Regions from separate parts of the Neptunomonas japonica JAMM 1380 genome, predicted to be linked through region 3. Evidence: predicted binding sites of a transcription regulator. Region 3 holds the regulator's gene; each other region holds the start of a gene.

Region 1 (4,341 bases), 890 kb from region 3:
GCAAACACAGGCGCTAACGGCTTACCTAAGGTGAGTATAATCAGTAAAAATGAACCCAGTAGCAGAAACAGAAACAGTGCCTCTTCATCAGAAAAGTACCGCTCTACCCATTTCGAGATAATTGCTCTCATAGTCGATCTATCCAGTCAAAATTAAGTTAGCCACGTCGAATCAAATAGGTATATTCGGATTCACCAATGAACGAGTTTAGCAATTCATGGTCTGATTGGTCGGTGAAGGCTTTAAAATCCCTGACCGACCCAACATCCGTAGCAATCACTTTAAGCACTTGCCCAACAGCAAGCTTATTTAATGCCTGTTTTGCTTTCAATAATGGCAAAGGACAATTTAATTCTCTAACGTCTAACGTTTGATCGATATCACTATCTTGCATATAAGGCCTATATTTCAATACATTACGACTAATTACTACCTTTAAGCAGGCATCGCTTATAGCAACGGGGTAAGATAATGACATGCTTCACACGCCCATGAAAGAGAACAGGAAGGACTGAATGCGCTTTATTAACACTTTTTTATGCGCGATTACTCTCTTAATCGCCCCACAGGCACAAGCAAATAACAATCTGCCTCTTATTGAAGATGCGACTTCCGGCATCATATCTCTCAATAATGAGCATAAAATTGGCCAAGCGTGGGCGAGAGTTTTACGCGGCAGCGCGCCCCTTCTTGACGACCCAATTACCTATTCTTATTTATACGACCTTTTATGGCAACTGACCGCACACAGCCAGTTACAAGATAGGCGCTTAGAGCTTATTGTTTTAGATAACCCAACACTTAATGCTTTTGCCGTTCCCGGCGGCGTTGTCGGTATCCATGGTGGGTTATTACTCTCTGCCGAAAAAGAGGACGAGCTATCTTCAGTTATTGCACATGAGCTGGCCCACTTAAGCCAACGACACTTTGCAGCACAGCTTGAAGAAACCCGCCGTAACCGCCCTTTCACCCTAGCCACCATGTTAGCCAGCATCCTTATTGCTGCTGCAGATACACAAGCAGGCGTAGCCGCCATCACTAGTTCAATAGCAGCGCAACAATCATCAAGGCTCGCTTTTAGTCGTCAGAATGAGAAAGAGGCTGACCGTATAGGTATGCAAAACCTAGCGGCGGCTGGTATTGACCCTCATGCAATGCCACGTATGTTTTCACGAATGCAACAAGCCCAACGTTTTCAGGGAGCACGCCCCCCCGAGTTCCTATTAACACATCCAGTAACAGAATCACGTATTGCTGACTCTTTAAACCGAGCCTCACAACTTCCTACAAGCCCAGCAGCAAAGCTATCACTTGATTTTGATATTGTTCGCACGCGACTCAGCGTTCATTTTGCAACGAATCCACAAAAAGCACTAAATCATTATCAAACGTCCGCGCAATCGTCGCAAACACCGCTAGCCCATTATGGATTAGCTGTGGCCGCTATTCGAATGAACCAGTTTAAGCAAGCGAAAGCCGCATTAGATAAGCTCCCTACCTCATGGAAGCAGCATTTATTTGTAAAATTAACCAATGCAGAACTACAACTCGCAGCCCAAGCATGGGTAACGGCCAGTAAACAACTGGAGGAGCTCGCTAGTCTTTTCCCAGGACACTATGCTGTTGATCAACTGCTAGCAAAAGCATATATGGGAGCAGCGCGCCCCAAAAAAGCTGTCACTGTTTTAAATAAACTAAAGAAAGATTATCCCACCGATATTAATGCCTGGTATTTATTATCCGAAGCCTTAGGACAAGCAGGCAACACCACCGCTGTACACCAAGCTAGAGTGGAATATTTTTTACTTACAGGGCAAATAGACAGAGCACTAAAACAAATTGTTTTTGCACGAAGAGAACCCCACCTCACATCATCTGATAAGGCGCGACTTCTACAATTAGAAATTGATACAAAGCAAGTCCGAGAAAACATGAAAATGGACTTTTAACTAAGCAGCCCACGTATCTTTGAGGCTAGACTAAAGAAACATACTGCTTACAGAGTTATTCAAGTAGCCTCAAGTGCAATAACAATAACAATAAGATAGTGGTGCCAAACATGAGTTATTTAACAAAACACGGTATCCCACACGTTGCTCTAGACTTCATCAATGATGATCATGAAGAAGCAGCTCGCCTCGTTTCAGAAATCAACCAAACTATTGCCAAAATACAAATAGACAGCAACCATAAAAATTTGATTCTGCCTTTACTGGAAACACTGCTTGCTCACAAAAGTGCGCACTTTGAAAAAGAAGAGTCTTCCATGAAAGAAGCTCAATTCCCTGCCATTTCACATCATAAGCAAGAACACGGCCGTCTACTTAACGAGTTGAAAGCTCTAATTGATCATTGGAACCATTATCAAGATATCCATTCACTAAAAACTTACATGAATGAAATATTTCCTTTATGGCTTAAAAAACACACGATTACGATGGATCATGCTACGGCAATTTTCATCACATCACGCTGATATCAATATTGTAATTCATCAGTACTAATGAAAGAGCTGCACCACTACAAGCGTTAATTATTTTCGTTTGATTAATATCAATCCCACCCAGCACTATGCATGGTAATTTCTTCGCATCTTCACACTCATTGATAAAGTCATTATTAAAAAGGAAAGCCCGATGCCGCTATTGGATTTATCCGCCGTTCCTCATGTCGCACTCAGCTTCATGAATGATGATCACGCGACAGCCACGGAGTTAGCTAACCAACTACATGCCGAGATAGCCTTAGCTCAAGATACTAATAATACAGCTAAGATTACAGAACTACTGACAGAACTTTATCAACATAATGTTGAACACTTTGCGCGCGAAGAGCTGCAGATGGTTGACGCCGCATTTCCACCCTATGACTGCCACAAAGGCGAGCATGAGCGTGTGCTTGCACAGATGCAAGACGTGCTAAGCACATGGCAAAAAGAACATGATTTATCACAACTAAGCCATTACTTAAGCGATGTTATGATTCCGTGGTTCATACAACATATCAATACAATGGACACCGTTACTGCGATGTTCATCAGCCGACAACAACGTTGATCAATAACGAGACAAGTAGCTATCACTAAATCACCCGGGATAACGCGGTTTCAATGACGTCCTGCGAAACCGCTTGCCCGCCTGATAGAGCAGGAATCAAGAGCGACTCTCTACAGATAGCAATAACAACGAGAGTACTATCACCCTCTTCTTTCTGCCTAAGTAATAATGCCTGGCAATCATCCTGCAGCACTTGATCAAAACGCGTACATAACTGATAAGTCACTTCATCAAGCTTATGCCGTTCTCCGTAACACATCCGATATACCGCAAGATACTCAGGCACGGTGGCTAGTTGGCGAAAAATCGCTATCAAGCGTCCAATCACTGACAAGCTATCATCACCAATAATGGCTTGTCGTTGTGACTGTACTTCTGATGATAGCTCCTCGAGTAATGCCTGCAATAGTGCCTGTTTCGTCGGGAAATTATTGTATACCGTGGGTTTTGAAACACTGGCAGTTTGCACAACCAAATCAATTGATGTGCCTTGATATCCAGACTCTGCGAACAGCTGTCGTGCTGCATCCAAAATCACTTGTTTTTTAGAAGGACGTCCGCGCGCCATAAATACCCCATTGACGCCAGTAAGAATTTTTATTATCTTTACCGAACCGTTTAGTTAATAAATTAATACATATAGGCACGATCATGAATGATGAAGGACGCTTTGGTCAATACGGTGGGAGCTTTATCCCCGAAATACTCTATAGCAGCCAACAACAACTGCTAAAAGCTTATCGCGAAGCTATGGCTGACACCTCCTTCGTTCAACAGGTCAAATCTGAAATGCAGCACTTTTCAGGACGCCCTACCCCCTTAACCTATTGCGCCAACCTTACACAAAAGATAGGCGGTGCGCAGATATACCTAAAACGTGAAGACCTAAACCATAGCGGCGCCCATAAAATGAATAATGTCATAGGCCAAGGGCTACTCGCTAAGCGTATGGGGAAAACGCGCGTTATTGCCGAAACAGGTGCAGGCCAACACGGTGTTGCCAGCGCACTGGTTGCGGCTCGCCTTGGACTGGAGTGCGTTGTCTATATGGGAGCACACGACATTGAACGCCAATACCCTAATGTTTTCTGGATGAAACAACTTGGCGCGACGGTGGTACCGGTATCAACTGGTGCCGCCACACTTAAAGATGCGTTAGATGAAGCGCTACGCGACTGGTCTTCTAGTTATGAAGACACTCACTACCTAATTGGTACCAGCTGCGGCTGCGCACCTTACCCTGAAATGGTCGCTGGTTTTCAGTCCGTTATCGGTGAGGAAGTTA
Region 2 (4,341 bases), 540 kb from region 3:
GTGCAGGCAATAATATTCACGAAGCCAAGGTTCAGTGCCTTTCAGAAATATTTGAACGTGCTGTAAAAAGGCAAATCATCGAAGAAGAAATTGTCTTGCCTGATGTTCCGCAAGAGGTACTAGAGCAATACCCACATATTCTTGAAGGCATAAAAGGGTTAGAGGCAAACGGTTTCCCCGTTGTCGTGAAAGATGCGTCTTTAGGTGGCGTCTTCCCTGTGATGTGTGTCACCTTAATGAACCCTAAAACGGGCGGTGTTTTTGCCTCGTTTGGTGCTCATCCAAGCTTTGAAGTGGCTTTAGAGCGTAGCTTAACCGAGCTTCTGCAAGGTCGCAGCTTTGAAGGACTAAATGATGTGCCACCGCCTACTTTTAATAGCATGGCAGTCACTGAACCGAATAATTTCGTTGAACACTTTATTGATTCAACAGGCATCATCTCTTGGAAGTTCTTTAGCGCTAAGCATGATTATGATTTCTGCGAGTGGGATTTTTCAGGCACGACAGAGGAAGAAACAAGTAACCTCATGAACATCTTAGCTGATCTAGGCAAAGAGGTTTATATAGCGGTGCATGATGATTTAGGCGCTGCAGCCTGCAGAATTTTAGTACCTGCATATTCAGAGATCTACCCTGTTGAAGATCTTATCTGGGATAACACCAACAAAGCACTGTATTTCAGAGAAGATATCTTAAACATTCACTCACTAGATGATGACGAACTGACGGATTTAGTTGAACGCTTAGAAGAGAGTGAGCTTGATAACTACACTGACATTAAAACGCTCATTGGAATTGAGTTCGATGAAAACACTGTTTGGGGCCAGCTCGATATCGGTGAGCTTAAAATTCTTATTTATTTAGCGCTTGAACAGTATGAAGAGGCCAGTGAGCTTGTTCAAGATTACATGAATTTCAACAATAACACGGCGACTCGCGGCTTATTCTATCAAGCGATCAATGTTGTTCTGGATATTGTTTTGGATGAAGAGTTAGATCTTGATGACTATTTGCCAAACTTGGTAAGAATGTATGGCGCCGATACGATGGCAAATGTCGTAGGGTCTGTTTCAGGTGAAGTTAAATTTTATGGCTTAACCAAGACCAGTATGAAGCTTGAAGGGCTTGATAAGCACTTAAGGTTGATCGAGAGCTATAAGAAACTCCATAAGGCAAGAGAAGCCGGGATGTCGCGTTAATGTCTCTCACTTGGCAAAACTTAGTGAACAGTAAATAGTTGATGACGTGTTATTAAGCCGTTAAATACGTTTCTATAGAATGATTGGTGGTAGGAGGCTCTATAATGGCCAGAGCAGGCGCGCGACATATATTAGTGAAAACCAAGGCTCAAGCTGATGCGCTAAAACAGCAGTTGGCTAAAGGGGCCGACTTTGCAGCCCTCGCTAAAAAGCATTCCACATGTAATTCTGCAAAGAAGGGCGGAGATCTTGGAGAATTTTCTCCTGGCACGATGCTAAAAGCATTTGATAATGTAGTTTTTAAGAAAGCCTTGCTAACCGTACATGGACCAGTGAAAACCAAGTTTGGATTTCACTTGATAGAAACAATTTACCGTGACTAACTAGCTGCTGTGCTAAGTCGCTCCTGAGCTGTGATTAAAAAGGCCAATAATATTATTATTGGCCTTTTTTATGCTGTTTATCGTTCTTCCGGATGAAGCACTTCAGGTGTTTCTTGCATCGCAATGAACTCGATCAATTGACCAATTTCTCTTTCATTGAAAACAGGGATCCCATGGCGCTGAAGTTCCGACGCAGTGACACCGCTGCCCGGTGTTAATGTGTCATTAAATTTACCATTGTAGGTTTCGCGGTTACCACAAGAAGGGCTTCGGCTTTTGAGTAGGGCACAACATGCCCCTGCTTCTTTTACCTTTTCTACGGCTAGTTCTGCACCATGTAAAAACTGAGGAGTTACATCTTCTCCTTCAATGTTTACAACCATTACTGGGTGTCGAGACGTTATTTCTGCAGGTAAACGAGGGGTCGGTAAACCGCCTGCCATCTCTGGACAAAAATGAACAATGCGTCCTTCTTCTTGCCACTGTTTAATCTGAGTGTGTTCGAGCAAGCTGTGTTGGCCATCATATCTAACTTTTTGACCTAAAAAGCAGGCACTCACGAGTATTTTTTTCATTCTTATAAAGTTCTCGAGTTTGTCTGCGCGCATTTTAACGACTCTAGCTAATAGTTCAATGTTATAAGCATATAAAACTGCTCTTTATCAAAGAAAAGTTAGATTATCTCTATTCTTTAGTATTACAAAATTGAGTTTTGTTATCTATTTGATTTTTATCAATTTTTATATTTATCTTTACGTAAAGGTAAGGGAAAGTGTGAATAGTTCTTTACGTTTATAGCAATAGGCGATATAAAATTACGGGTTAACACTTAAAGGAAGATACTCATTTCATCTCCAGTCGTGTTAATACCAGTGATAACAATAATAACGAATACCCGCGGTAGTTACTCGTGAGGCGTTCACTGTTTAGGATAGGTATTCGGTTTGACTCGACCATTAGAAGGGCTAAAAGTACTCGATTTTTCAACCTTGTTACCGGGGCCATACGCAACCATGTTAATCGCTGACATGGGTGCAGATGTTTTGCGTATTGAATCTCCATCGCGCCCAGATTTAGTGCGGTTAATGGAGCCTCAAATCGGTGGACAGTCCGCCGCGTTTGAGTATTTAAATCGTGGTAAACGTTCCTTAGCAATGAATCTTAAAAAACCTCAAAGTCTTGAGGTTATTCATGCATTGCTAGCTGATCACGATATTGTTGTTGAACAATTTCGCCCCGGTGTAATGTCTCGCTTAGGCTTAGGGTATGAGCAGCTCTGCAAAATAAACCCTCGCATTATTTACTGTTCAATTACTGGGTATGGACAGTCCGGACCTTATCGAGACCGCGCGGGTCACGATATTAACTACCTTGCATTGAGTGGTATCGCTGCATCATCGGGTAAAAAGTCAATTGGTCCATTGTTATCGGGTGTTCAAATAGCCGATGTGGCAGCAGGGTCACAGCCGGCAGTAATGGCTATTCTTGCTGCTGTGATTCAGCGCTCTAGAACGGGTAAAGGGCAGCATATTGATATTGCTATGAGTGATCAGTGTATGGCGTTACAGCCCCTAATGATGCCCAGTGTTATTAACGGGCAAGCCCCAATCAATGCAGAAGAACACTTTCTTAACGGTGCTGGTTTATATGATTACTACGCGACAGCCGATAATCGTTATATGGCAGTCGGCAGTTTAGAACCTCAGTTTCGTAAAGTACTTGTTCAAGCGTTGGGGCATCCCGAGTGGATGGACAGTGATGATGTTTTTCTTAAAGAACACCTTAGCGAAGCTTTTGCTCAAGAAACTCAAGCATGTTGGAGTGAACGTTTTGCAGACCTAGACGCCTGTGTTGAGCCCGTCTTAGCTATGGACGAAGCGCTAGTTCATCCTCATGCAGTGGCTCGCGAACTAATGAGTGAAAGCCCCTCTGGTGTTAAGCAGGTTAAACCGACGCCTTCGTTAGCAGGTATGAGTAATCGTTCAGTTGAATCAGCTCCTTTGTGCGGTCAAAACAATCAAGAAACTCTTCTCAGCTTAGGCTATACGAGTGAGCAGATTGAGGCTTTTGGTGCTGAGGGTTTATTTATATAAACGTTATGAGCTATAGCAGCAGGCTTTCAGATGAATGATAAAAAGAGAAAATAAAATGAGCAGAAAGGAATATCAGTCATTTTATGAAAACTTTACACCTGCATTAATTGAAGAGCAGCTTACTGGTAGCTTCAAGGATGGTTTTAATGTATGTGAAGAAATATGTGATCGCTGGGCAACGACAGACCGTGTTGGCTTGTTCTATGAAGGACTGAAGCGGCCTGCTAGCCAGTATACTTATGCAGAGTTACAAGAAAAGTCAGCTAGATTTGCCAATTTCTTACATTCAAACGGTATAGGTAAAGGTGATCGTGTAGCTGCATTATTGCCGCGCACACCGGATTTAATGATTGTTATTCTTGGTGCATTACGCGTGGGTGCGGTTTATCAACCGCTTTTTACTGCCTTTGCTTCAGGCGCCATCGCCTATCGTATGGATATGGCTAATACAAAACTGATTGTTACGGATGAGTATAATCGTCATAAATTAGACGCCGTTAAAGCGTGTCCGACGATTGTGATAGCTGATTTGATATCAGGTCAAAGTGCTAGGACGGGCAGTGATGATTTATCATTAACTGATGAGCTCGCTCGGCAATCAGATCAATTTGAGCCTGTGCGGATTGGAGCAAATGAACCTTTTTTGCAAATGTTTACCTCCGGCAC
Region 3 (4,341 bases):
CGCCCCACCGCCAGCAAACTGCTCCCCGTAAGGAACATAAAACAAGCGCTATTGCTTGGCTTTTTTTGGGGATGGCTACCCTGCGGGCTTATTTACAGCACCCTTATATGGGCAGCAACAGCACAGGACCCTATCCAAAGCGCCAGCCTGATGTTCGCTTTTGGTATTGGTACACTACCGGCTATGCTTAGCACCGGAATGCTCGCCAAACAGATGCAAACGCTCTTAGCCAACCGTAATGTGCAACACATTGCAGGCCTAATGATTATCCTTTTCGGTTTATATACCATTCCATTTAATGGAATCCTTGGTATTTGATACGCGTCAAATTATTATCTATACCAAATGTTATACTGCAGCGCTTAATATTATGAGGAACTTATCGTGAGCCCAGACAAAACTATTTCGTGGGACCTAGATCTAATTAAACGTTATGATTTATCAGGACCTCGATATACCTCATACCCGACAGCCATCCAATTTGACGCTTCACTATCTGAAGAGCAACTTGTACTAAACGGGCAAACAACCACTGATAAGACAGCGCCCTTATCACTTTATGTGCACATCCCTTTCTGTGCTCATGTATGTTACTTCTGCGCCTGCAATAAAGTGATTAGCCGCAACCGAAAGAAAGCTCAACCTTATTTAGACACCCTGTATAAAGAGATTGAGCAAGCAGCAAAATGGTATAGCGACGGTCGAATTGTTAACCAGCTACATTGGGGTGGCGGCACACCTACTTTCATTAGCGATGAGCAAATGACAGAGCTTATGAACAAACTCAAGCAAGAGTTTAATTTACTTGACGATGATAGCGGTGATTATTCCATCGAAATAGACCCACGTGAAGCATCATTAGAAACAATGCGCACGCTCAGAAAAGCCGGCTTCAACCGAATCAGCCTTGGCGTTCAGGATGTAAACCCCGTTGTTCAGAAAGCGGTTAATCGCATTCAACCCACCGAACAAACGGCAGCCGTGCTAACGGCCGCACGTGATCTTGGCTTCAAATCGATCAACATGGATCTCATATACGGGCTGCCTCACCAAACATTTGAAAGCTTCAATGCCACCCTTGATACCGTCATTGACATGAGCCCCGACCGCTTGTCCGTCTTTAATTATGCTCATATGCCCGATCGATTCCGCTCACAAAAACACATTAATGCAGAAGACCTACCAAGCCCTGAAACAAAATTAGCCATTCTTGAGTCCACTATTAATAAGTTACTCGATGCGGGTTATGTGTATATTGGCATGGACCACTTTGCAAAACCTGACGATGAACTAGCACTTGCTCAACAGAGTGGACAGCTTCATCGCAACTTCCAAGGCTACACTACCCACTCAGATTGTGATTTAGTTGCTATGGGCGTCTCCGCCATTAGTCAGATAGGGGATGTTTATTATCAAAATGAACATGACATTAACGCCTACTCTACAGCAGTTGATACACGCGCAAGCGCTATCCGACGCGGTGTGCAATTAAGCACAGACGACCAAATTCGTCGCGCCGTAATTACACAATTAATTTGCCATTTCGAGTTAGACCCAAAACCGATAGAAAAGCTATTTTGCATTGATTTTAAAGAGTATTTTTCACAAGAGCAGTCTGAATTACAACTCTTTGCTCAGGATGGCTTGATTCAACTAGACGGGCAGCGTATTCATGTAACTGCAGCAGGACGCTTGCTGATTAGACGTATCTGCATGGCCTTCGATCGCTACATCCCGAAACAACAAGCGACACAAGGTTTTTCTCGTATCATCTAATAGATACTTCACGCCTTCCTCGAAATGTTACATAATTAGCGGCTGAGTAGCCTCTCATTATGTAACAAACACAGGAATTGGCCATGAGCGATATAAAAAAGGAAGGGAAACTGCATAGCCTGCAACAAGCCCATTGTAATACATGTAGCCTAAGCTCACTTTGCCTTCCCGTCTCATTAAACAACACGGAAATGGAAAGCCTCGATAATATTATTGAGAAAAGCCGACCTCTAAAAAAAGGAGATCACCTATTTCATCAGGGTGACAACTTCGAATCGGTTTTTGCTATTCGTGCAGGCAGCGTTAAAAGCTACACCATTACCAATGAAGGCGAAGAGCAGATCACGGGCTTTTACTTTCCAGGGGAGCTGGTTGGTTTAAGCGGTTATGATAATCAACACTACCCGGTTTCCACTAAAATAATGGAAACTACAACGGTATGTGAAATTCCCTTTGATAATTTAGATACACTTTGTGGCCAGTTACCAGAGCTGAGACGCCAAGTAATGCGAACCATGAGCAAAGAGATTAGAGACGATCAACAAATGATGCTTCTCCTCTCAAAAAAGAACGCTGAAGAGCGCGTTGCTACGTTCCTCATTAAACTCTCTCAACGCTTTCAAGCGCGCGGTTACTCTGCTCATAAATTCAGACTATCGATGTCGCGCAATGAAATAGGTAACTACTTAGGATTAGCTGTAGAAACAGTGAGTCGTATTTTTACCCGCTTTCAAAAGAACAACCTAATTCAAGTTGACGGAAAAGAACTAGACCTGCTTGACTTAGACAGTTTATATGACGTTTCTGGAGAGTGTCATGGCAAAGACACTCCTACAGAAGTAGATGTACAGCAGCTTTCTATATAGCTTACAAAACTTACAAATAAAAAAACGCCGTTCAATTAATCGAACGGCGCTAGAAATAGTTGCACAAAGAAGTAGCCATCTCTATGTGTAACCCAACGCAATGATTAAACCGTATTTTCTTTTTGTAAACATTGAGCCATATCAAGCGTTAACGTTCCGGCTTGATTGAGGAGCCATTAGTACATGTCTTACGACGAATTTTATGTCAAGTCAGTTATCCGATCATTACCTGACTGGCCAGAGCCTGGTGTAGTCTTTCGCGACATCACGCCAATTTTCAAAGACCCTAAAGCATTACGCATGGTCGCAGACGCATTTATTCAGCGGTATATGAATTCAGAACTCACACACATTGCTTGCATTGACGCTCGAGGCTTCCTCATTGCTTCAATCATGGCTTACCAAATGCAGAAACCTTTAGTACTTGTACGTAAAAAAGGGAAATTACCAGGCGAAACCGTACACCAAGAATATAAGCTGGAGTATGGTACGGCGGCCGTAGAAATGCAGATAGACTCGGTAGGCCCGGGTGACCGCGTATTAGTATTCGATGACCTTATTGCAACCGGCGGGACTATTCTTGCTGCCTGCACCCTAATAAAGAAATTAGGTGCTGAAGTAATAGAAAGTGCTGCACTCGTTGATCTTCCAGACTTAAACGGCTCTATCCGTATTCAAGAAGCAGGTGTTCCCGTTTACACCATGCTGGCCTACGAAGGTCTGTAGCCTAAATTAGAGACCTCTGTTATTGTGAGCTTTCATATAAGCTTATAACAATAATAGAGGTTCGTATGTATAAAATCCTTCTAAACACCACCGCTCTTTTACTACTCACATCGCAACCTCTCTTTGCACAAGAAGTCACGACCAAGCACGAAAATCTCACATTAAATGCACAGATGCAATTCGCCGAAGGAAGCTCCTTCGCTGATGGTGTTGTACTCATTACACATGGCACGCTGGCACATAACAAAATGGAGCTCATTGAGACGTTACAGTTATTATTAAGCGACTCAGGCCTGAATTCTTTAGCCATTAATCTAAGTCTGGGTATTAACGATAGGCACGGCATGTATGATTGCCAGGTGCCACACAAGCATAAACATACAGATGCAATTAATGAAATAGGTGCTTGGACAAACTGGCTAAAAAACCAAGGTGCCCAAAACCTTGTGTTAATGGGCCACTCTCGCGGAGGAAACCAAACAGCATGGTTCGCAACCAATAACCCCACACAAATTAAAGCCCAGGTATTGCTCGCACCCGCCACATGGACTGATGAAGGTGAAAAAAATAATTACCAGCAACGCTATTCGCAATCTCTTACAAATATTTTATCTCAAGTTGAAAAAGCCAATAAAGATACTTGGCTTAAAGATACAAACTTCATTTATTGCGCCAATAGTCAGGTCAAAGCCGGGGCGTTTCTTAATTACTATCAAGCTGACGAGCGCTTCAACACACCTTTTCTCTTGAACGATATTAAGATACCAACGCTGGTTATCAGCGCCTCAGAAGACAAAACGGTTTCTGATCTCCCCAAAATGTTGAGCCAGGTTTCTAATTCGCAAGTAGAACACCGCATCATTGAAGGAGCAGATCATTACTTTAGGGACCTGTATGCTGACGAAGTGATAGAATTAGTTGTTGAATTTTTGGAAAATCAAGAATGAAGGTACAAGCACTCTTTCATAGCATT

Evidence for each region. Region 3 encodes FNR, which switches genes on or off when oxygen is low (the NO sensors DNR and NnrR bind a similar motif). Its sites were predicted from a motif close to TTGATNTANATCAA; they were not measured.
Region 1: NEJAP_RS10845 (bacteriohemerythrin) is a predicted target of FNR. The motif match lies at 2,544-2,557, and genes of this name have one in related genera.
Region 2: NEJAP_RS09215 (DUF523 domain-containing protein) is a predicted target of FNR. The motif match lies at 2,306-2,319, and genes of this name have one in related genera.

What each region holds. Positions count from the first base shown of each region.
Region 1 covers NZ_AP014546.1:2,311,005-2,315,345, forward strand. Annotated here, with positions in the region: partial or broken gene NEJAP_RS10825 (AI-2E family transporter) at 1-131, opposite strand, end outside; gene NEJAP_RS10830 (sulfurtransferase TusA family protein) at 158-478, opposite strand; gene NEJAP_RS10835 (M48 family metalloprotease) at 516-1,949, shown strand; gene NEJAP_RS10840 (hemerythrin family protein) at 2,060-2,476, shown strand; gene NEJAP_RS10845 (bacteriohemerythrin) at 2,637-3,056, shown strand; gene NEJAP_RS10850 (TetR/AcrR family transcriptional regulator) at 3,082-3,624, opposite strand; gene trpB (tryptophan synthase subunit beta) at 3,708-4,341, shown strand, end outside.
Region 2 covers NZ_AP014546.1:1,960,525-1,964,865, forward strand. Annotated here, with positions in the region: gene NEJAP_RS09205 (OsmC domain/YcaO domain-containing protein) at 1-1,199, shown strand, start outside; gene NEJAP_RS09210 (peptidylprolyl isomerase) at 1,304-1,582, shown strand; gene NEJAP_RS09215 (DUF523 domain-containing protein) at 1,660-2,190, opposite strand; gene NEJAP_RS09220 (CaiB/BaiF CoA transferase family protein) at 2,527-3,675, shown strand; gene NEJAP_RS09225 (AMP-binding protein) at 3,731-4,341, shown strand, end outside.
Region 3 covers NZ_AP014546.1:1,421,687-1,426,027, reverse strand. Annotated here, with positions in the region: gene NEJAP_RS06435 (sulfite exporter TauE/SafE family protein) at 1-318, shown strand, start outside; gene hemN (oxygen-independent coproporphyrinogen III oxidase) at 385-1,776, shown strand; gene fnr (fumarate/nitrate reduction transcriptional regulator Fnr) at 1,860-2,642, shown strand; gene NEJAP_RS06420 (adenine phosphoribosyltransferase) at 2,826-3,368, shown strand; gene NEJAP_RS06415 (alpha/beta hydrolase) at 3,434-4,315, shown strand; gene NEJAP_RS06410 (thioredoxin family protein) at 4,312-4,341, shown strand, end outside.